Regions from separate parts of the Lutispora sp. QWL-02 genome, predicted to be linked through region 2. Evidence: riboswitches for the same ligand, from Rfam matches in the RefSeq annotation. Region 2 holds a riboswitch; each other region holds the start of a gene.

Region 1 (7,903 bases), 120 kb from region 2:
CTTGAAATGTTTGATCTTGCCAGGTATAGAGATTCCTCTCCTCTGGAGCTGAGCCGGGGGGAAAAACAAAGGCTGGCTCTGGCCTCTGTGCTGTCACGGAATGTGGAATTCGTCATACTGGATGAGCCCACTACAGGCTTGGATATATTGCGCAGAAAGCAGCTGGATAAATGCCTCGAAGCATTGAAGGAAGAAGGCAAAGGCTATATGATAGTAAGCCATGACACAGAGTTATTGATGGGCCATGCGGATATGATCTTTAGGCTTAACCCAAAAGGAGTTGACATCCTATGATAAAGCCGGACCCCAGAACCAGGATCATTATCCTGTTTATCATTTCCTCAGCTGCGGTATTGATAAGGAAGATAGGGCCGCTTTTCTGGCTGTTTTTGATGACCTTGATCTTATGCAGGCTTTTTTCAATTTCCTTATCCGCATCGGTAAAAAGGCTAAAAAAACTCTGGTATTTTTTCCTGGTATTGGCTTTGGTGCAGAGCATATTTACTTCAGGAGGAGAAACCATATTTAGTATAGGAAATATAAGTATACTGACTGCCATGGGTCTGGAGAGCGGCATATCCATAATGTTGAGAATGTCCATAGTCATATTCTCTGCCCTGATAGTTGCATCCGCACCTCCTCTGGAGATAGTATACGGCCTTACGAAAATGAAGCTGCCCTATGAAATTGCCTTTATGGTTCTTCTGGCGATGAAATTTCTGCCTTTGTTTAGAGAAGAGTTTTCAGACTCAATTGCTGCAGTACAGCTGGCAGGAGCGGATCTGCATAAGATACCGCTGAGGCAGAAGCTTTCATTGTATGCCTGCATATTGACACCCTCTGTAGCTAAAGCCTTAAGCAGGGCCAGGTACATCTCCCTTTCCATGGAATGCAGAGCCTTCAGAGTATACCCATGCAGAACCGACTATTGCATATTGAAGATGAAGGGAACAGATTATACTGTCATACTGGCAACTTTAACAATGACCATCATAATTTTTATCTGCCTGCCATAATAGAACAGCAAAGCAATTTACTAAGGAGGCCGTCGAAATGAAAGTCATATCGGTTTACGGATATTCAAAATCGGGCAAGACCACAACAGTAGAACGCATAATAAAGGAGCTCATCAAACGCAATTATACTGTAGGTTCAGTAAAAGAGATACATTATGAAGAGTTCGCCATAGACATGGAAGGCTCCAATACGGACAGGCATAGAAAAGCAGGAGCCGGACCGGTTACCGCTCGGGGCCTTTATGAAACGGATATTTTGTTTAAGAAAAGATTGCCTATGCCTGAGATATTAAAATTTTATGATCAGGATTTTGTAATACTGGAAGGAGTAACGGATTTTGGGGTCCCCAAGATTTTATGCGCCTCCTCCATCGAAGATGTAATGGAGCGCATACATCCCAGCGTATTTGTACTAAGCGGCGTGATAAGCAACAAAATATCCCGCTTTAAAAGCCTTTCCGTCATCAATGCCGTTACTGATATAGAGAGGCTTACGGATCTGGTGGAAAGCACCGCCATGGATTGGGAGTCTGTATAATGGATATAGAGATAGTGGAAAAGTTCAGCAGCAAGCGAAATCATGTATATAAGGTAAAAATACATACTTCCTCTTCTGCTGTTTTAGCGGTGATGAAGAAGTATGAAAAGGAAAATACCCGCTTATTGGCCGTAGAGTATAATAACTTGAATATGCTCCGCCGGTCCGGTCTGTCTGTACCCGAAGTGATATATAAAGATGAAGGCAGCTTGTTCTTACAGCATATTGAAGGAATCCTGGTGAACGATTTGGCGGAAAGCCTTGATATGGGAGATTGGATTGATGACTTGGCCTTATGGATGAGCAAGCTGCATCAAATATCCGCCGGAGCCTTCAGCATGCTGAAGGGTGACGTGAATCTGAAGAACTTTATATACGGCAGTAATAAGATATATGGGCTTGATTTTGAGGAAATGAAGCACGGCGACGGGCGCATGGACTTGGCTGACCTATGCTTTTTCATACTCACGAATGCTCCTTCCTTCACAAAAGAAAAGCATCTCATAATGAGAAAGCTTTTGAAGAGCTATGAAAAATACTCCGGTTCGCAGCTCAAGGATATGGCCGGGTACTTGCTTCTGAGCAAAGCAGAGGCAAAGATAAGAAGGAGCGGAAATATACAAAATAAACTTAATAGCGAGGAGCCGATATGATGAGAAGGGAGTTTATAGAGTTTGCGCCTAATTTGCCTGTCAATGTACATTATCATAGCTGTAAGCATTATCCCATCCATTGGCATAAGGCCATGGAGATAATCTATGTAGTAGAAGGCAAAATCAGCGTCAATATAGAAACGGAAACTCATATTCTAAAGGAAGGCCAGATAGAAATAATCAATAGCGACGAAGCCCACAGCATATCCGGCAGAAGCGGCAATAACAAGGCTTTAATATTTAATATCGATACCGGATTTTTAAATAAATATTACGATATAGAGAATATGTTTTTTTATACTGAAACCTCCGATACGGATGTGCAGAAATCCGAAAAATATGAAAAATTGCGGGAGCACCTGGCTATACTGCTGTGCGAGCTGTTTCAGCGAAGCGAGGATTTTGAAGAATTTATAGAAGATACTTTGGTGGAATTGCTGTATCATCTCATCAATAATTTTCATTATCTCATCTACGATGAAGAAAGCCTGAAGGATAATGAGGTTCAGTTTGAGAGATATGACAGGATAATAAAGTATATATATTCCAACTATCATAACAGGATAAGCCTCCAGGACATTGCCAGAAGAGAATATCTCAGCTCTCATTATCTATCCTACGGCATAAAAAATAATGTAGGGCACAGCTTCAATGATTTTCTTAATCTTACCAGAGTAGAAGAAGCCATAAAGCTTCTGCTGGATAGCAATAAGACTATATCGGAAATATCAGAGGAATTAGGATTTTCACACACAAGATATTTCAATAAGCATTTTAAGAAGCATTATAGATGCACTCCGATGCAATATAGAAAAAAGCATGACTTGTCTGCCGAAGAATATGAGGCTATGAAAAAGTATGACACTCTTCCTATTAATACCGCTCTGGAGCATATTGCAAATTATCTTGAAGATTATCCCAGATTTCATTCTGAAAACAGGATAATAAAGCTGGATATCGACCTGATCGGCAATGCCCATGGGGATTCATGGACAACAGGAATTGAGTCCGTGTATTTAGGCTGCTGCAGAGAGCTGTATTCCCAAAGGAAAATGGCATATATAGCTCAAGCGAAGAAGGATTTAAACTTCAAATACGGGATAATAAGCAATGTTTTTTTGAAAAAAAGCCATACCTTTAACCAGATAGCATACTGGGAAGAAATGAGGGAGATATTTTGCTCCTTGATGAAGCTGGATATAATACCTCAGATCATATTGGATGATGAGGATACAGATATAGAGCCTTTCATGAACTATTACAAAGGGTTTTTCGGTGAAGATGCGATGAAGGAGTGGTCCCTATGCAACTTCAAGGATATGGAGCGGAAGCCTGACTTAAGCCTTGATCCTCTATATGACACTGCTTATATGATACCGCTGATCATCGATGCTTATATAAACCAAAAGGAGGATATGCCGTGCCCGGCACTGTTTGACGAATTGAGTGATGAGGAAATTGATAATTCCGTTTTCTTCGGCGGAAAGGGTCTCATAAATAAATATGGTATGAAAAAACCTTCATACTATGCCTACAGTTTTTTATCCCTACTGGGAGAAAATATGATCGATAAAGGAGACGGATATATAATAACCCAAAGGGATGGAAACTATCAGATACTGCTCTACCTATATGACGATAAGCTGAAAAGCCCTGGGATCAAAGATAGAGCCCTCAAAAAATCCGGAATGAGAACCATGCTGAAGCGAAAGTATTCCATCAACTTATCTTCCCTCCCCGATGATTTCAGGGTCATATCTTACAATATAAATGAAAAAAACGGATCAACCTACGATAATTGGATTTCCATCGGGGCCCCAAAAGCTTTGACTGGTGAAGAACTAAAGCTGCTTGACACTGCATCCGGACCTTCTGTAAAATTCTATAACGCAGGCAAGAGCCCTGTCTTTAACATAATATCAGCCTTAGAAGGCTATGGAGCCAACTTGATTCAGCTTCAAAAAGTACAAAAGCACCTATAACATGGTGCTTTTTATTTATTCGACGACTTACGAAAAACTTCAGGTGCTTAAACTTATACCTTTTAACGGTTACCTTGGTGAATGAAAAAAATTACAAATATGTATATACTTTTTATTGAGGATGATGTCTGTCCGTTTACGAAAGGTTGTGATCGACATGAAAATCAATAGAAATATATTCAAATCAGAAAACACAGATAAGCTTCTCATTAAATTTGCAGTGCCTACCATCATAGCTCTATTAGTCATAGAGCTATATAACATGGTGGATACCATATATGTAGGTCGGTATCTGGGAAGCACAGCCATAGGAGCATTGGCAATAGCCTTCCCTGTTCAGCGCCTTATTTCCGCCTTGGGCCTTTTGATAGCCGTGGGTTCCTATACCGCGGCATCAAGATATCTGGGAGAAAAAAATTATGATGATCTGAAAGCTGTAATAAAAAATTCTCTGGTCCTTACCATACTGATAATGTCTGCAATTACATCTCTCCTGTATTTCTTTTTGGATCCCATAATAATAGGGCTGGGTGCAAGCCAAAGCATATTGCCTTATTCCAAGGATTATATAGGCATTGTGATATTCGGAGGCGTATTTCAATCTTTAGCTATAGTGATGTGCTATATCATAACTGCTCTGGGAAACCCTAGAATAACCCTTAAGGCCACAGGCTTAGGAGCTGTTTTAAATATAATACTGGATTATGTATTGGTGGCCTATTATCCTTTAGGCGTGAAAGGAGCAGCAATTTCAACAGTTTTATCTCAGTTCATATCCTTCTTATATGCATGGCACAAATTCAGCTATGTGAAAAAGGATTTGAATTTAGGCTGGAAGCTCAGGCTTAATCATGGTATTTCTTCAGAGATCCTCTTGATAGGCTTCTCCACCTTTGTGATAGAAATATCCGACGCAGTAGTAGCTGTGCTATTGAACAACCTTCTCCTGTCCTACGGAGGGGATAAGGCATTGATAATAATAGGTGTTACCACAAGGATCTCAATGTTCCTGTTTATTACCGTGATCGGCATAAGCTCTTCCATGCAGCCCATAGCGGCATTTAATTACGGAGCTGATAATTATGATAAGGTAAAAGATGTGGTAAAAAAATCAATCGATTATGCGACCGTGTCATCAGCTATTGTGTGGCTGTTGATGATGGTCTTCCCTCAATATATTATAGGCTTCTTTATGGCTGATTCCGAACTGCTTATAGATACCATAAGAATCCTGAGAACCATAATATCCATTTTCCCCGTTGTAGGCGTATACTATGTTGCAATATACTTTTACCAGGCAATGGGGGAAGGCAGGGGTTCCTTCCTCTTGTCCATTTACAGGCAAATTGTAGTGTTCATTCCTCTTATGTTTATAATGGCCAAATCCATGGGCTTACCGGGAATCTGGCTGTCCTTTCCCATATCGGACATGATCTCTTGCTTAACCGGCATCTATTATATAAAGCGCGCTTTTGATATAGTGGAAGAGCCGGAATACTAAACAGGCGATTAGCCTTGCATTGACAACTGTTTAACGTTATAATATAGATATAATTTCCATAAGCTCAATAAACAGAAATACTCCGATTTTATGCATCTAAACGAATTATACGCGCAAGATGCATAAAACGAAAGGGTATTGCAGGAAACTGCAGTGCCTTCCAGTGCGAAAAGGAGTAATAAACCGGCTTTTTAAAACTTCTTTTTGCTATAAAAGAAGTTTTTTTATTACTCATTTCCATTACGAGTAAACTGTGTCAAAATTTTAAATAGGAGGAGAGCATTATGAGCTATTCAAACACTAAGAAATCCTTGAAGGTACTGGCACTATTAACAGCTTTTACCCTTATATTTTCATCCCTTGGCCTTATAGCTCCGGATGTATTAGGAAGTTCTGTATACGCAGAAGCATGGACTCCTAAAACGGAGCAGCCTATTGTTGTGGTTACGGGCCAGGGTATAGGATTCACCGATGAAAAATCGTATACTCTAAGCGAACTCATATCAATGCAGCATGTTACAAATCTTTACTCCACAATAAACACCACTCCCACCAAGAGCATATATCTTGGGAAGGGAGTAAAAGTCGATGATCTCCTGAGCAAATCAGGCTTCACCAAAGACAAATATGATCTATTCAAGATAGCTTTTGCAGCCAAGGATGGTTACAAGGTCACCTTCGACCCTTCTCACAAAGGAGATTCTACCACTTCCAAGGTATTGACCACCCCATCCTACGGTATGGAAAGATATTATTTCCCCAAACTGGGCAGCGGACAAGCCGACGGCAAAATCCCCGTGGATACCATACTGGCCTTCGGAAGAGCCGGCGATAGGGGTAAACCTGAGATAATACCCCAAAGCAGTTCTATAGAAGCTTTGACTGATAAGGATGCACCCCTCTTGATGGTAGGCCAGCAGCATGTGGAAGAACAAAATAATCCCTTGTTTAATAAAACCATACAAAAAATACTTGTTGGCGAAGAACTGCCTGCAGTTCTGAAAATAGGTAATAAGGATTATACAAGAGCTGAAATACTCCTCATGCCTAAAATGGCAGGCAATTGGACCTATACTAAAAAAACAGGCCCGGTGGCTGACTACTGTGTGGGAGTTCCTTTGAGCGAACTTCTCAATGGCTATGACGATAAGGACAAAGTAGAATTTATATCTGCCGACGGCTATGCAAATGATCCTGTTACCGTAGGAGATATAAAAGATTCCTCCAAGCAGTACATACTGGCCTATGAAGCAGGCACCGGCTCCGGTGACTCCAAAGCAGTCTGTGACACTGCAAAGGATAACCCGGCTATAGTCGGTTATTTCAGGATATACAGCCAAAACGGCTCCTTAATAAAGCTGGTCAACGAGATCAAGGTCACTCCGTCCGGCGGAACAGACTATTCCAAGAGTCCTTACAAGCACATTACAAACGGCGGAGTTGCCGGCGATGCACCTTACAATATAGATGCAATAACAGGAGCAACATTGACCTTTGAAGGTCCCGGCCTTGCGGCCAGCATACCTCTCTCCATCAGAGAAATGGAGAACCAAAATGCAGGTGCCTTCCGCGGAGATTATAAGGATATTCGAAGCGGAAAAGAGACTGTACTTAAATATGAAGGAATCCGTCTTGAATACCTATTGAAGAATATGACCTCCGGCACAACCGGTATAAAGCTCACCGATTCCGCCTATAAGGTGCTCTTAAAAAACAGAGTGAGACAGACCATAGCAGAATTTACCTTAGAGCAAATTGCCCAGGCTGAAGCACAGGGCAAGCCCATAATCATATCCTATGGAACCTCAAACCGGGACGGCTCCAATCCGAGGCCATTTGTCTATGATGCAGGAGCAGGTGCCGATGCGTCCTTGGGCAATGAGGATGGCTGTATAAAGCTTGTTTATGATAAATCAGCCTTCCGCTTTGATCCGAACCCCAGCTATACCAAGTTCGGAAACATTGCATACATCTATGTGGCAGAGAATGATTCCCCGGGCTATAAGCATGATAAAGCCCCTTACGACAAAGCAGAGAATTCTCAGTACATAATAACCGTTACGGGAGATAAGATCGGAAGAGAAGTAAACTATACAGTAAAGCAAATAGAAGATATGGTCAAGTATGAAGACAGCAAGCCCGCTATAAGCGGCATGGGCTATAGAGCCGAATACAGCCTCTCCAACTCAACCTACTGGTATGTCAATGAATAT
Region 2 (7,903 bases):
GTCATATAGCTGTTCGAAAGAATCATATTGTTCTACCTTACGTCCTACCTTGTTATACTCTTCCAAATACTCTTCCATTATGCTTAAGAACGCTTCTTTGAATGATAGAAGATTATCCGGGTCAAAATACTGCATCAAATCAAACTTTTTTGTCCCTATATATTCTGCCATCTCGTCTAGATACTCCTGCGCTCCCCTTGCAGCATGATATGCATAGGATTTATCGTTTGACTCAGTGCTTGCAATGACCTTGTTTCGACAGTTACACCATAATTCTTCGTAAGTACCGCAAAGATTATCGTATGTAGGCACAGGCCGTTTTACAAATTTATCATACATCTTGTCATATAACTCAACTATACTTTTTAACATTTTATACGATACATTGCGTATTTCTTCAATAGTCTTAGCGTCAATTACAGCCATGTATAATTTTTCAAAATCATTAGGTATATATCGAAAGGAAGCCAATTGCTCCATGTACCTTTTAATTCCTCGTTTGAAATAGGTATTATTTAAACTTACAAGAGCATTTATCAGATTATATAAAATCTCACTTGCTGCATACCTTACAGCTCCTACATTATCTGATAGCAAAGTATTAGTATATTCCTGCTTTGCAATATCAATATATTTTTTTGCTCGTCCGATGCATTCATTCCCAATTGGCTCGGCAAGAGCATCTAGCGCTCTTTGCTTATAAGCATTAAACCTTTCCAAATATTCCGACTTTGCGCAATACAAGATTTGAAGGTCAACTAAGCACGAGATCATAGGGCTATTAAGACTAGATTGTGCTTCGATTCTGGTTTCCCATGGCGTACAATAGATATCATATCCCACATCTTCCAGGATGAAGCAAGAAGATATCTCCCATCCACGTTTAGTATTGTTTATTATGATTAGGTCAAGATCACTTTTTTCATGGAAATCTCCGGTACTAAAAGAACCAGTAAGACCAATAATTGCAATATCGTCCCGGAAATCTTTCTTGACGCGCTCGATCACCATATTTATTATTCTTTTATTTTTTTCGATTAAATTTTGCTTTGTCATTTCGTCCATACATTGCACTCTCCTTAATATCTAATATAACCCAATAAAGCTACATATTTGCAAGCTAAGGTAGAACAGCCAGTTACCTAGCTACCCCCTCACATATCCTGGCATGCGGTATTATCGCACCGGGCTCTTCAGCAGGTCTCATTTCTGCATCAGGCTTTGCCCGTTTTATTATTTCCTTATCGCCCTTTTCATGTTGGCTTCCGTTACGTTTACAACAAGTTGCCAGACAGGACGCAAGACGCGCTATTGGTGGGTGGTTAGCCCTTACCATATAGAAACTTTCATTCTATCAGAACCGCCAAGCTTTGCTTGGTGCACTAACGTCTGGTATCTCCAACGCTGCTGAACTGGACGGACATACAAGGAATACCCCTTGGTGGTGCTCACACCCTTAGGCATCCCTAATTGATTTATGCTGAGTGTAATAAAAAAATGCTTTACTATAAGCAGAAATCATATTCATTAACTATTAGGAATCTGCTTATATATTATTTCTGCTGCCTGTTTTGCAGAAATCTCGCTTACATCTATTTTTTCACTATCCATTCTAAAATAATTGCTTAATCTTGGCACACTTATCTCAATAATATCTTCCGTCCTAATACCCTGTTCTATATCTTTTTTAATTCTTTCAATCAATGCCTTTTCAGAACATACGATAGAGAACTTATATACAGTACAATCATCTTTGTTTAGTCTGGACAGCACATCATCAAGAATGCTTTGTTCATGCATTACCCAACAAAAAATAATATTTTGATACTCTGAGCAGGAAATAAAATTGTTTAATAGATGAGTAATATTATCTATTACCATCTTTTTAGTTTCGTCCGTCACAATAAAGGGCGACATATCCCAACACCAATCGCCGTCAAGAAAAACACATTTAGATAATAAGTTTTGCAGTTCTCTGCTTGTTGCAGTCTTTCCTACACCCATTGTGCCATTTATGAGAATAAGGTTTTTCAATCTTTCGCACCTCCCATTATATAAATTGCTTGCTCACATTATTCTAATAATGATGTAAGCTAAAATTATTTGAACCAGTTTTGAAAAATAAGCCCTGTAAAAGCAAAAAAATTTGTAATTATGTGAGCTATCGTTACAATTTTAATAGAATTGGTTTTATATGCAACCCATCCCCATAATAGTCCCATGAAAAAAGAACCGCCAACTAATGAAACAAATCCACCTTCGTATACAATTCCTTTTGCCAAATATAATGATATATGCCAAATGCCAAAAAATATTGATGGATATATATACGCTAAAATAATGTTATTGTTAAAAGCTTTATTAAAAGCTCCACGCCAAAACATTTCTTCAATAGTTCCATTTATTAATGCAAATAATAGAGCAATAAATAAAACTTGTAATCCTGCTGTTGAAGCCAATTCCTTAAATACCACAAAAAATGTGGCAATACAAGGTATGAATGCCAATAAGTAATACAACTTTCTCATTATAGTGGGAATGTTTGATTTTTGAGTATAAATTCCTCCCAGACTACTTAATCCATTAGAGTTATACACAGATACAGGCAGGCAAAATATAAACCAGTATATACAAAATCCTACTACATACCCTGCTGTTCTTCCTATTGCAACGGTAAGCAGAGGAATTAAAATCAACATCGATATACATAATATCGGAGCAATAGAAAGCAAAACAGTTTGCTTCTTCTCTAAACTTATCAACCCTAATCCTCCTTCTTCTATTAAGTTCGTTTTTATCTTAATAATTTATGTGATTAAATCAATATCAATCAGCTTGTTAATGCCCATGATATAATTGACCTAGTGTCAATCAGGTTATAGTTCTTTTTCCTCCTGTTGAACCTTGACCGTTTGCATGGATATTATCAAGCCGATTGAACACTAAATACGCAACAAAAGAAGGTGATACATTGAACCCACTTTACGTCGGTATTGATATTAGCAGCAGTTCCAATGTCGTCTATTTCATGAAACCTGATGGAACAAAACATAGCTGCTTTCCTGTTTCAAATAGTCTAGATGGCGCTAGATTATTATCCAATAGGATTGTTTCTGCAATTACTTCTGAATCCCTTACAGATCTTATCATTGGATTAGAAGCTACTTCCGTCTATGGTGACAGCCTCGTTTGTTTCTTAAGGGAAAATGGTAATCTTGCTCCATACAATAAAAAGATTCACTCAATCCCAAGCAGGTTAAAAAGTTTATGGATGCTTACATAATTGCAGATGCCCTGCGCTTTGGAAGAATCAACAATGAGGTATATACAGACGATTACCGTTACAAGGTTTTGCAGAGCCTTACACGTGCTCGTTTCTTCGCTGTTCAGAGCTAAACCAAGGATAAAAAGCGTTTCCTCAACTATTTATTTATGAAGTATTCTTCTTTGGCACAGGAGAAAGTATTCTCAGATACTTTCAGCACCACTGCATTAGCTGTCTACGAAGAGTTTGATTCCGCAGACGAGCTGGCCTACATGGATTTAGATGAACTAACTGACTTCATTAAAAAAAAGGAAAAAATCGCTTTCCTAATCCTGATGAAGTTGCTAAATTCATTCAGGCAGCTGCCAGAGGTTCCTACCGTCTGCCCAAGACAGTAAATGACTCTGTCAACCAGGTGCTATCTATATCCATAAGCTTCATAAGAGCGCTGGATGCACAGATCAAAGCTTTGCCCTGTTTTAAAAAACATAGTAGGCAGGGCTTGGGTAGGTGTCTTTTGCTTTTATTAGAGTAATGAGATTATCTCATTATTTCTTATTTTCACTACTTGACATCACATCTCTGGACTATCTTAACTGTTAATTACCTACCTATTTCTCCCTTGTATAATCTTCGATTCAACTCTCATGGATCTCCATTGAACAATTTCTTACAATTACGCAGTACTATAAACTACCTAATAAAATTGCCCTAACAAACCTGGGCATGAATGCCCGACATCTCGTCATATTTCAGATATCTTTTCCAATCTCATGTCCATCTACCTAAACATTACCATAATGATTTGGCTTTTTCTACATATAATTACTAATTTTGCGACTATTTCATAGCCATATGTTCTCCATATAAAACCTCTAAAATAAATTGTGCAAATATTTTGTGTTTTTCGTCATATTAGAAGGAGTTGTTTAATACATGTAGAATAAGTAAATTAAATGTATATCTTATAAATTTCATATCGACTCCGATTCCATATGACCGGTTAAGGTTTTTGGAACGATAGGGCATGGGTAGAAATGCCCATACCTGCCGTTGTGCAAAGGAGTCCATCTGTGTTGCAGTTTGTGCAAAAACAGATGGGCTTTTTTAATTAAATAAAGGAGGTGGAGCTGGCGTCCATGCGGCGTCCAGTAAAGGATTGAGCAAAGTATTAATGATTTCTCCGGAAAAGTGCATCGGCTGCAGAACCTGCGAGCTGATCTGCTCCTTCAACAGGATGGAGGAGTTTAATCCGAAGCAAGCTGCAGTATCCGTGCTGGCTTATGATGAGGCTGCAATAGCAGTGCCCATCATGTGCATGCAGTGCGAAGACCCTTCCTGCATGAAGGTTTGTCCTGTAGGAGCAATCGTAAAAGCGGAAAATGATGCAGTCATAATCGACGTTCAAAAATGCATCGGCTGCAAGATGTGCATAAGCGCATGTCCATTGGGCAATATCACCTATAGCCCGAAAGAGAAAAAAATGATCAAATGCGACTTGTGCGGAGGGAATCCGCAGTGTGCGGAGCTTTGTCCCTCAGGAGCAATTCAGTACAAAGAAGCTACACCTGCAAACCTTAATAAAAAGAGGAAGATCGGCGAAAGATTCAAGGATTTGTTTGGGGAGGTGTATGAATAATGTTTGGATTTACAGGCAAACTTCTCAGAGTGAATTTGACCGACAAGACCATTAAAAGAGAAGGCATTAATCCTGAGGATGCCAGGAAATACCTTGGTGCCAGAGGCTTAGGCACAAAATATTTCATGAATGAAGTTGATCCAAAGGTTGAACCTTTCAGCCCCGATAACAAGCTCATATTCATGACCGGCCCCCTGACGGGTACCTTAGCTACTTCTGCAGGCAGATATGAAGTAGTTGCCAAGGCTCCCCTGACAGGCACCATAGGAGCTTCCAATTCCGGAGGCCATTTCGGACCCGAGCTGAAGTATGCCGGTTATGACGGAATCATATTTGAAGGAAAATCAGAAAAGCCCGTTTATCTATACATAAATGATGATGAGGTGGAATTAAGAAATGCTGAGCATCTTTGGGGCAAAACCGTGTTTGAGACTACCGACATGCTGCTCGGCGAAGCAGGCGAAGATGCAAGAGTGGCCTGTATAGGCCCCGGGGGAGAAAAGCTGGTACTATTCGCAACGGTCATGAATGACAAAAATAGAGCTGCAGGCAGATCAGGCCTTGGTGCCGTAATGGGCTCAAAAAATCTTAAGGCTGTAGCAGTAAAGGGCTCAAAATCTGTAGAGGTTGCAAAACCCAAGGAATTTCTTGATATATGCAAGAAAGGCAGAACGATGCTGAAGGATCATCCCGTTACGGGTGCAGGCTTAGCCGCCTATGGCACTGAAGTCCTTGTCAATATTTTGAATCAATCCGGTGCCCTTCCCACTAGAAACTGGAGAGACGGCGGCATATTTGAGCATGCTGATGAGACAGCAGGGGAGACTTTGACGGAAAAATATTTGGTGAGAAATAAAGGCTGCTTCGGCTGCAATATGGGATGCGGCAGAGTGACCAGGATACCGGAGGGCAAATTTAAAAGCTTTGGTGAGGGGCCTGAGTATGAAGCAGGCTGGTCTTACGGAGCAGATTGTGGTGTCAGGAACCTGGAAGCCATATGCAAGGCAAATTTCATATGCAATGAATTAGGCATTGACCCCATAACCATGGGCTCCACTATAGCCTGTGCAATGGAGTTGTATGACAAAGGAATATTGACCAGAGAAGAGTTAGGTAGAGATCTTCCTTTCGGAGATGATGAAGGAATCGTAGAGTTTACCAGAATGACAGGCTTGAGAGAGGGCTTCGGTGATACAATGGCTATGGGCTCCTATAGAATGGCGGAGCTTTATGGTCATCCGGAGCTTTCAATGTCCGTAAAGAAGCAGGAAATGCCCGCTTATGACGGCAGAGGAGTACAGGGTATGGGCCTTGAATATGCTACTTCAAACCGCGGCGGCTGCCATGTAAGGGGATATCTTACATCCCCTGAGGTACTGGGAATACCAGCTAAGCTTGATCCTTTAGTAACAACCGATAAGGCTCCATGGTTAAAGACATTCCAGGATTTGACTGCAGTAGTTGATTCTGCAGGCATATGTCTTTTCACTACCTTTGGTATAGGGCTTCCCGAGATAGCCGAAATGATTAGAACAGCTTTGGGCTGGAAATGCTCAGATGCTGAAATATTGCAGATAGGTGAAAGAATATGGAACTTAGAAAAACTATTTAATCTGGAAGCAGGCTTCACAAAAGAGGACGATACACTTCCTGAAAGACTTCTTAAAGAACCTCTCCCTTCCGGACCTGCAAAGGGCAAGGTAAATGAGCTGGATGTTATGCTAAAGGAATATTATGAGGTAAGAGGCTGGGGAGAAGACAGCATACCAACAGAAGAAAAGCTGAAAGAATTGGCAATCAGATAAAAGTAAGTAGTTTTAGGCTGTCGGGAGATTCATACCAACCGGCAGCCTAACAAATAATGTAAGGGCGGATTTTTCATGAAGGTAAAGTATTTTGCGTATATAAGAGATTATACAGGCACAAAGGAGATTCAAATAGAACACTGCCATACATTAAAAACTCTTCTTATTAAGCTTTGTGAAAAGCATGGTTTGAAGTTTAGAAATAAAATATTCAAAAATGACAGCCTCAGCAGCGAGATAATCATTTTAGTCAACGGCAGGAACATTGTCCATCTCCAGGGGCTCGACACCTTGCTCAGCCCTGAGGATGAAATAAGCATATTCCCGGTGGTCGCCGGGGGTTAATGTTTACATTTTTTTGTATTGGCGGTGATGAATTTTGTTTGACAAATACCCAAAGGAGAAAAGATTTACATTAGCTATACTGCAGGATATTCAGAAGGAATACGGCTATATTCCCAAGGAGAAGCTCGTTGAGCTTTCCGGATATCTTGACATCCCTCTCTCAAGGCTGTACAGCATGGCCACCTTTTACAAGGCTTTAAGCCTGACGCCCAAGGGGGAGAATATAATAAAGGTCTGTGACGGCACTGCATGCCATATCAGGTCATCCAAAAGCTTATTGGATGAGATCAGGAGCACCCTTGGCATAAAGCCGGGGGAGACCACAAAAGACGGAAAGTTTTCCTTGGAAACCGTAAACTGCCTTGGCTCTTGTGCCATAGCTCCCGTCATGGTGATAAACGGCAAATACTATGGCAAGCTCACTTCCTCCATGGTTAGAGAGATTTTGAAGGAATACGGGGGTGCGAGCGGTGAGTAGAACGATCTTTGTCTGCTGCGGCACAGGATGCCTGGCAAACAATAGTATGGAAGTATATGAGAAGCTAAAAAGGTTCATAGAAAAGTATGAGCTAGATGCAGAAGTAAAAACTTCCATAAAGGCTACCGGCTGCAATGGATTATGTGAAAAAGGGCCCCTGGTGAAAATCCAGCCTGACGATATCTGCTACAGCAGGGTTAAAGCAAAAGATGCGGAAGAAATCGTCGTAAAGACCTTGATCAACGGTGAGATAGTAGACAGGCTTTTGATCTTTGATACTGCAAAGGGTAAAAAAGTGACTTCTCATAAGGAAACCGATTTTTATAAATCCCAGCAGAAAATCGCTTTAAGGAATATAGGGGAAATTGACC
Region 3 (7,903 bases), 1.3 Mb from region 2:
TTTGCCGGTGACATAGCCCACCCTTTTGTCAGGATGGCTAATTTTGTACCAATTGCCCACCTTGCCTAAGACAACTACTTCAGTTCCTTTTTTAATTACATCTAAAATATCCTGATCAACCCCGGGTCCTTTTCTGAAATATGCATTGACTGTAGTCCTGGCCAGTCCTGCGAGCGGAGCATTGTCCGCATACGCGGCAGTTGCTGCCCCAAGCATTACGCTGAAAGCAAATACCAAAACCAGAATGGTTGCAAAAATTTTTGAGTTCTTTCTCATTATTCCCTCTCCTTTAATAAATCATTTTACCATTTATAAAAGCCCCTGTGATCTCATTTTTGGGGCAATTAAACAGATTCTCCGTAGTATCATAATCTACGATCTTGCCGTTGAGCATAAAAATAGTATTGTCTGAGAGCCTCTTCGCCTGAAACATGTTATGAGTGACTATAATGACGGAAAGGCCATAATTAGCTTTGCCAAACTTGATCAGATCCTCAATGATAGATATATTTGCAGGGTCCAGATTGGCTGTAGGCTCGTCTAAAAGAAGCGCCTTAGGTCTCACTACCATAGCTCTGCCGATTGCCACTCTTTGAGCCTCTCCCCCTGATAAAGTGGCGGCATTTTGATTCCTCTTGTCCTTCAGCCCGATTATCCCCAGCACTTCTTCGACTTTCTGACCGATTTCTTCTTTTTTCATTTTTCTAAGCTTTAAGCCATAAGCCAGGTTCTCATATACCGTGGTGGTAAACACCAAAGGCTTCTGAAATACCATGACCATGTTTCTCCTGATGCTTAAGGTCAAAGCTTTTTCTCCCAGTTTAGTGCCTTCAAACCATATACTGCCTGAGGAAGGTGCTTCTATTACATTGAGCAGGTGTAAAAGAGTGCTCTTGCCCGCTCCGCTTGGACCTATGACTGCAGTAATCTTTTCCTTTTGTATTTTCATCTCTTCAATATCTAATACAGTTCTGCCCAAATATTCTTTTTTTAGATTCTCTGCCTTAAATATATAGTCTTCCAAATCAGACCCTCCTTCCTTTCAGAAACTGAAGGAAAAAATTTATGATAAAGGAAAGAAGCAGAAGTATGATTCCCAATGCGAGAGCTGTCTGGAATTCTCCCATGCCTTTTTGCAATGCTATAGCAGTGGTCATCACTCTGGTCTGATATCTCACATTGCCTCCTACCATCATAACTGCACCGACCTCAGCCATGAGCCTTCCAAAAGCGGTTATAACCGCTGTGCCGATGCCATATCTGGCTTCTCTCAGGATGACAGCAAAAAGCTGAAAGGAAGATGCACCCATTGTAATTGAAGTTTTTATTAGCAGGTCATCCAAAGACATAAGAGCGGTATGGGTAAGCCCCGTCACAATAGGCAATGCTAATATTGTCTGTGCTATTATCATTGCAGCCGGTGTAAACAGCAATCTCAGATCGCCGAACAGCCCCATCTGATTGGAAAGCATGATATACACAAATAAGCCTACCACCACAGGGGGAAGGCCCATAAAGGTGCTGATTATATTGAGTATGATCCCTCGCCCGGGAAACTTTTTCATATACAGTATTGCAGCAATGGGAATGCCCATTATGCTGCTTATTATCAGGGATACTGCAGATATTTTGAGCGTCAGAAGAATTATGCCGTAGAGTTCCTTATCGAAGGAGAAAAGAAGGCTGAGAGCTTTAGTAAACGCTTCTGCAAAATATGTCATGAAAATCACCTTTCGCCTGTTTTAATAAAAAAAATAAAGATTATTGCATATAACCATGTTTGGTACCAAGCTCAAAAAGAGCAATCCGAAAGGATTGCTCTTCTAATTCTAATATAATAGAATCTGATTTTTCCTTTCCAAATACGGGAGGCTTCAGCATTTCTGCCGGAGCCCTTCGGTTTAATTTTCATGGGCTTGTCCTTTAGAAAATTAAACTCGGAAAATCTTACTATATTTAAGATATCATATATTTATATCTTTTTCAAAGCTTTTATACCTTTTCTGGGCCGTCTTCAGCATCGGATGAAACCTTTGCCGTCCTTATATATACGTTGTAATAGGATAAAGGAACTATTACAGCGCCGCCGATAATGTTTCCGATGGTCACGGGGATCAAGTTCTTCATCCAGATTTGGCCCCAGGTGATTGGTGCACCTATGAACATTCCCAAAGGCGCAAAATACATATTTGCCACACTATGTTCATAACCGCAGAGCACAAAAAGCATTATGGGAAACCAGCAGGAAAATATTTTGCTTATAATATCTCTCGATCCTGTGGCCATCCAGACAGCCAGTACGACAAGGATATTGCACAAAATGCCTCTTATAACAGCGGCTCCAAAGGGTATGGCAACCTTGGCATTTGCTATTGCTATCGCCTTTTCTGCTGCTGCTCCCGTCATGAGATCGCTGTTGGCCACCAGTAAGGCCAATATGACGGAGCCCGCAAAATTTGAGAAATAAACTACTGCCCAATTTCTAAGAAGGTCTCTGACTTTATAATTGCAATTCAAGCAGCCCAATACCATCAAATTATTCCCGGTGAAAAGCTCTCCGCCGCAAATAACAACAAGCATCAATCCTACCGGGAAGGCCGCGGCAAAAATAAATTTAGACATGCCCAGATCAATACTTGCATAAGTCTGCCCGATAATAATTGCTCCTTGAGCGCCAAAGCCTATAAAGGCTCCTGCAAAAATACCCAAAATAATCATATGAATCACCGAAAGCTTCGCTTTGCCGGCACCGGCATCAATAGTAGCCTGAGCAATCTCTTTTGGAGTAAGCAATCTCTTTTCCATCAAGATGTTCCTTTCTATTATAATATACATTATCTCCCTCAGGTTAATTTTAACATTTTCCTCACAATGCGTCTATGAGCGGTAGAGATTTTTAATAATTGATTTATGGGCTATGATATTTTTTAACATTTCCTTCCCTGCTTAATATCTCTTTTTCCCAAAATTATTTTTGTTCTAAGCATATTTTACATTACGCAAATCCTTATTACAATGCAATAAAATTAAACGAGACTTCATCCATACTTGCTAAATTCCAACTATATAGAACAAAGGCTTTTAACGAAAAGTGCAGACTAAGGAAATTTATAATTCCCTATGCATTATAAAAAGACAGGCCCAAAAGAATATCCTTCTGAACCTGTTTTCCTATTTAGCTAACATATGCGTTTGCTTCATATAAAGCCTTTTAATGCTTTATAGCGAAGACAATACTGCTGCCTTGCTGATAATTCCCTTTAGTTTTTTCCCCTCATCAAGCACTGCTATGGGATATTTAGATTTGGCGGCCAAATGCAATACATCTTCGATAAGCTTTTCTTCATTTACAGTATATACATCGCTGGTTATCATGGAGGACAAAGCCAATCCCTCTTTATTTGCACGAACCGCATCATTGATAGTTATGACGCCTATGAATTTCATTTCATCGTCTGCCACATATGCCGTAGAGACACTATTGGCTCTCATCTCTCTTATGGCTTGGATGGGAGCATCCTTGGGCCTCACCAGGCATGTGGGTGTAACCATGACATTCTTGACGCTCAGCACCTTTGCTTTATCTGCACTGCCGATAAATTTAGAAACATAATCATCTGCCGGTTTAGCAGACATATTCTGCGGTGTGTCTATCTGAATAATTCTGCCGTCACGCATTATAGCAACAGTATCTCCTAATTTGAAAGCCTCATTTATATCATGGGTAATAAATATTACTGTTTTCTGAAGCTTTCTTTGGATTGAAAGAAGTTCGAACTGCATATCCCGTCTCACCAATGGGTCCAGCGCTGAGAACGGCTCATCCATCAATAGCACCTCGGGATCATTTGCAAGGGCTCTGGCAAGCCCCACTCTCTGCTTCATCCCTCCAGAAAGACTGTTAATATGTTGATTTTCCCAGCCTTCCAGTCCAACCATGGAAATCATCTCCATTGCTTTCTTCTTACGATCCTCTTTTGGTATATTCTTTACTTCAAGACCATAGGCCACATTTTCAAGGACTGTTCTGTGACTCATAAGACCAAAATTTTGGAATACCATTGAAATCTTATTGCGCCGATAGTCTAAAAGCTCCTTTTTGCTGAATTTATCAATTTCACTGCCTTCGTAAAATATTCTTCCTGAGCTGGGCTTGTTCAGCCTGTTCAAGCAGCGTACAATTGTGGACTTTCCTGAGCCTGACAGTCCTATTATGACAAAAACTTCTCCTTTTTTTACCTCAAAGGATACATCCCAAAGAGCAACAGTAACTCCGGTTTTTCTATGCACCGTTTCCTTGTCTGTACCTTCCTTTATGAGCTTTATGGCTTCAGCTTTATTTATTCCATATAGCTTTGATACGTTTCGGACCCTCATTATGATGTGATTATCCACTTCTATTGCACCTCCTTGTTCTTGACAAGTCCTTGAGTGAGGCGGTCAAGTATAATAGCCACAACAACAATACAAATGCCAGGCATCAAAGCCTTACCCATCTCTGTACGGTTTGTGGCTAAGAGTATTTCCATACCGAGTCCGTTTGCGCCGATTAATGCACAGGTCACCACCATTGACATAGCCATCATAATTGTTTGATTTAAACCGGTCATTATAGTTGACATTGCTTGAGGTATCTGTACCTTAATCAAGACCTGCATAGCAGTTGAGCCAAAAGCCTGGGCTGCCTCGACCACTTCTTTATCTACGTGAGTAATTCCATGGCTAGTCATGCGAATCATAGGTACAATTGAATAGATGGTGGTTGCCATCAACGCAGGAGTCTTTCCTGTACTGAACAAGATAACAGCAGGCACAAGATAAACAAAAGTCGGCATAGTCTGCATTAAATCCAAAATGGGACGTATGATTCCTTCTGCCCTTTTGTTCATTGCAATCAAGATGCCCAAAGGGAATCCCAGCACTAAGGAAAGAATGACAGAAGCTATAACAATGCTGAGGGTTTCCAGCATATGATCCCAAAATCCGCAAGCGCCTACGAAAAACAACATCGCTCCGTAAAGCACACCTATACGCTTCTTCCCGCTTATTTTCCAGCCAAGTATCATAATAATTAAAATCAGCATCCACCAAGGCATGATGGTGAGTAACCAATTTATCCCCTTAATCGAACCTATTACAGCGGATTTTATCGCGGTAAAAAACTCTCTATGCTCTCGGCTGAAGGATTTAATCCATATATCAATGCTATCGCCGACATTAAACTGCCATCTCTCGGGAAATTTTATTAGATATTCATTCAAATACTTGTCCCCCTTCTAAATGTCTTTATGAATTCAAAGCATCCCTTACTTTCTGAGCTCTCTCGGCGGGCAGCCATTCATCCAGCAGGTAATCATACTCCTTAAGAAACCATTTAGCTGTCTCCTCATGAGTTTTCCCCGTCTCATCCAAATGTGCCAAAGCATTGCTTATAAGCTGACTGCCTGTTTTGTACTTCTGGAAAAATTCCAGTAAATCAGGAGCCTTTTCTGCAAATTTACTGCTGCTCACGATCTTAAGCTCCTGTTTGGGGAAGCTGCATTTACCCCCCAAGTAAAGCTCAGGATCATAGGGTGTGTCCTCAAGAAGCACTAAATCCAGCTTTCCGCTGATCCATGTAGGCTCATAGCAATAACCTACCCAAGGTTCTCCCAGATTATATGCAGATGCAAGCGATGCAAATAGAGTTGCTTCACTGCCAAGTCGTGTATAGTTGTACATCTCATCAAGACCATAGGCTTCATACTTTTTATATAGTATTTCATCTGCCATCCACCCAGGAATTGAACCATAGACCCTTCCTTTGTTTGGATTCTCATCATCCGGAAAAAGCTTTGCATATTTTTTCAGATCTTCAACTGTTTTCAAATCCGGAGCAACAGCTTTTATTCCGCGCTTTTCATCTCCTTCAATTACATAACGTGGAACATATAAGCCCTGAGCACTATCAGGAACCAATACTCCCACATCAACAATATCGCCTTTTGCCACATCATCTGGATAGGTTGCCACATTATCTGTCCAACTCTCGATGTCCAGGTCCACATCACCGGCGATCATTGCCTGCCAGTTCATAGTAGACGAGCCTGTGGAAACCTCAAAATCGTAGTTGTCATATGCGTTTTCAACAATCAGCTTTGCTATCTCATTATGCAGCATCTGACTGTCCCAACCGTTGTTTGTTGCTGTTATGGTTATCTTTTCAACCTCCTTGCCGCTGCAGCCTCCAAATACTGCAGTGATGCTAAATATAAGCATTATAATAAATGCTGCTTTTCTTTTCATTCATTAACTCCTCCTTCGCAAAAATTAACAAACAACTTTATAATATCACAAAGTTGTCACTTTGGTCAAATTGAGGAAATCAAAAAGCAGGCATAAAGTCATGTATTTGTATGATTTTATGCCTGCTAAATAAATATTTTCCAAAATCGCCAATTACAAATATAAATAATTTTTCACTCTTTCAGGAGAATTATCATCTCCCACAAAGTATAGTACATCTCCTTTTGTAATAACCGCATAGGGACCGGGAGACATCATTAACTCATCATCATGCCTTATTGCTACAATAGTTGCTGCGGTATGATGCCAAAAATTAATGCCACTGATAGTCTCACCTAAATGTTTGCAATTTGCATCAAGCGTTATTTCGTACGGAATAAAAGGATTTATAGCTTTTAGACTGTGGGTTTTGTCAATGAGCTTATCAAGCATTTCCTTAAGAAAATCATTTTCTTTGGCTTGACGCTCAAGACAATCTAGAATTTCATTTTTTAAGTCATTCACAGACTGTATGGCTGTATATTCCTTCACAAAATCGATTGCTTTTTCACATGATTTTATTAAAACGCCGCTGCCTCTCCAGACCTCAACAATTCCTACATCAGATAGGATGCTTATTGCACGTCTGGCAGTCTCCGAAGAAACATTATACTGGCTTGACAGAACCGAACGTGTATATATTTTATCACCTACTTTATAGTGTCCGCTGGCAATTTTTGATGCTATGTCCAACGCAATATGTTGATACCTGGGGCCTGTAATACTGATACTTTTATCCAAAACTCTCACTCCTTGCAGAGATAGACACCTATCGCTTTGTATCTAAATTATAACATATTTGCCTGATAATATACAAAAAAGAAAGACTAACTCTGCATAAATGATTGATGCAAAGCTAGTCTTCTATATATTTATTTTTCTAACTGAATGTTGTACCAGTTGATTCTGAAAGTTGTCTATTCTTCAGTTTTCTGCGTTCTGTCCAATACTTTGATTATTATAAGAGCTACAGCGCCTCCCATTAATGCGGTAAATAGCTGCGGAAAGCTGAGGGCCACCTTTATAGGCGGTTTTACGGCTACAAAATAGTTTACTGCAGAATACAACAATCCAAACTTCAACAAGGCAGCAAGGCCAACCCCTATTATTTTTCCTTTGGTCTTTAATATAGAATAGACGACCACATATAAAATGTTGCCTGCTACAATAAATGGAACCACGGGAATCAATGCTGGAGGATTAACCCCCAAAACTACGGACATAAAAGGGGTTATAGCACCGATTGCTGCCGCCCAAGGCAAACCGCATATCTGAGCCGCAACGATCAGTACTGCATTGATACCAGAGCCCGTTACCAGCTGACCCATCTTCACAAATTGAAAGACTAAAGCCACCGCAAGGAGTATAGCGGCTCTGGTTAAGGTCTTGGTACTTTTATCTATCATGATCTATACCCTTTCTCTCTTAACATAATGAGTATGGAGCAGGTGGTGAGCTTTATGCCCGTTGGCTTCTCCTAAATACTCATCATATAAAGCTTTGATTTCAGGATTCTTATGAGATTTTCTCAAAGGCATTTCAGCGTCCATGGTATATAGCCCCTGAGCTCTTTTTCTGC

The links. A riboswitch is a leader RNA that binds a small molecule or an ion and turns the genes downstream of it on or off. The one in region 2 is predicted to bind molybdenum cofactor.
Region 1: linked by a shared signal. The riboswitch ahead of AC4HCY_RS03960 (ligand-binding sensor domain-containing protein) and the one ahead of AC4HCY_RS03340 (4Fe-4S dicluster domain-containing protein) in region 2 are both predicted to bind molybdenum cofactor.
Region 3: linked by a shared signal. The riboswitch ahead of AC4HCY_RS18695 (ABC transporter permease) and the one ahead of AC4HCY_RS03340 (4Fe-4S dicluster domain-containing protein) in region 2 are both predicted to bind molybdenum cofactor.

Annotation. Positions count from the first base shown of each region.
Region 1 is NZ_CM177762.1:881,398-889,300, reverse strand. Features, by position in the region: gene AC4HCY_RS03990 (energy-coupling factor ABC transporter ATP-binding protein) at 1-294, shown strand, start outside; gene AC4HCY_RS03985 (energy-coupling factor transporter transmembrane component T family protein) at 291-1,016, shown strand; gene mobB (molybdopterin-guanine dinucleotide biosynthesis protein B) at 1,054-1,554, shown strand; gene AC4HCY_RS03975 (hypothetical protein) at 1,554-2,207, shown strand; gene AC4HCY_RS03970 (helix-turn-helix domain-containing protein) at 2,204-4,189, shown strand; gene AC4HCY_RS03965 (MATE family efflux transporter) at 4,347-5,690, shown strand; molybdenum cofactor riboswitch at 5,759-5,882, shown strand; gene AC4HCY_RS03960 (ligand-binding sensor domain-containing protein) at 5,975-7,903, shown strand, end outside.
Region 2 is NZ_CM177762.1:757,449-765,351, reverse strand. Features, by position in the region: gene AC4HCY_RS03365 (nucleotidyltransferase domain-containing protein) at 1-1,065, opposite strand, end outside; gene AC4HCY_RS03360 (AAA family ATPase) at 1,528-2,034, opposite strand; gene AC4HCY_RS03355 (CPBP family intramembrane glutamic endopeptidase) at 2,100-2,762, opposite strand; gene AC4HCY_RS03350 (hypothetical protein) at 3,029-3,283, shown strand; gene AC4HCY_RS03345 (hypothetical protein) at 3,448-3,663, shown strand; molybdenum cofactor riboswitch at 4,237-4,347, shown strand; gene AC4HCY_RS03340 (4Fe-4S dicluster domain-containing protein) at 4,425-4,904, shown strand; gene AC4HCY_RS03335 (aldehyde ferredoxin oxidoreductase family protein) at 4,904-6,709, shown strand; gene AC4HCY_RS03330 (ubiquitin-like small modifier protein 1) at 6,785-7,054, shown strand; gene nuoE (NADH-quinone oxidoreductase subunit NuoE) at 7,089-7,532, shown strand; gene AC4HCY_RS03320 (NADH-ubiquinone oxidoreductase-F iron-sulfur binding region domain-containing protein) at 7,525-7,903, shown strand, end outside.
Region 3 is NZ_CM177762.1:3,922,921-3,930,823, forward strand. Features, by position in the region: gene AC4HCY_RS18685 (substrate-binding domain-containing protein) at 1-276, opposite strand, end outside; gene AC4HCY_RS18690 (ABC transporter ATP-binding protein) at 290-1,024, opposite strand; gene AC4HCY_RS18695 (ABC transporter permease) at 1,026-1,721, opposite strand; molybdenum cofactor riboswitch at 1,836-1,955, opposite strand; gene AC4HCY_RS18700 (formate/nitrite transporter family protein) at 1,993-2,805, opposite strand; gene AC4HCY_RS18705 (quaternary amine ABC transporter ATP-binding protein) at 3,220-4,377, opposite strand; gene AC4HCY_RS18710 (ABC transporter permease) at 4,398-5,261, opposite strand; gene AC4HCY_RS18715 (glycine betaine ABC transporter substrate-binding protein) at 5,287-6,285, opposite strand; gene AC4HCY_RS18720 (GntR family transcriptional regulator) at 6,439-7,065, opposite strand; gene AC4HCY_RS18725 (ECF transporter S component) at 7,242-7,730, opposite strand; gene AC4HCY_RS18730 (NADH-dependent [FeFe] hydrogenase, group A6) at 7,734-7,903, opposite strand, start outside.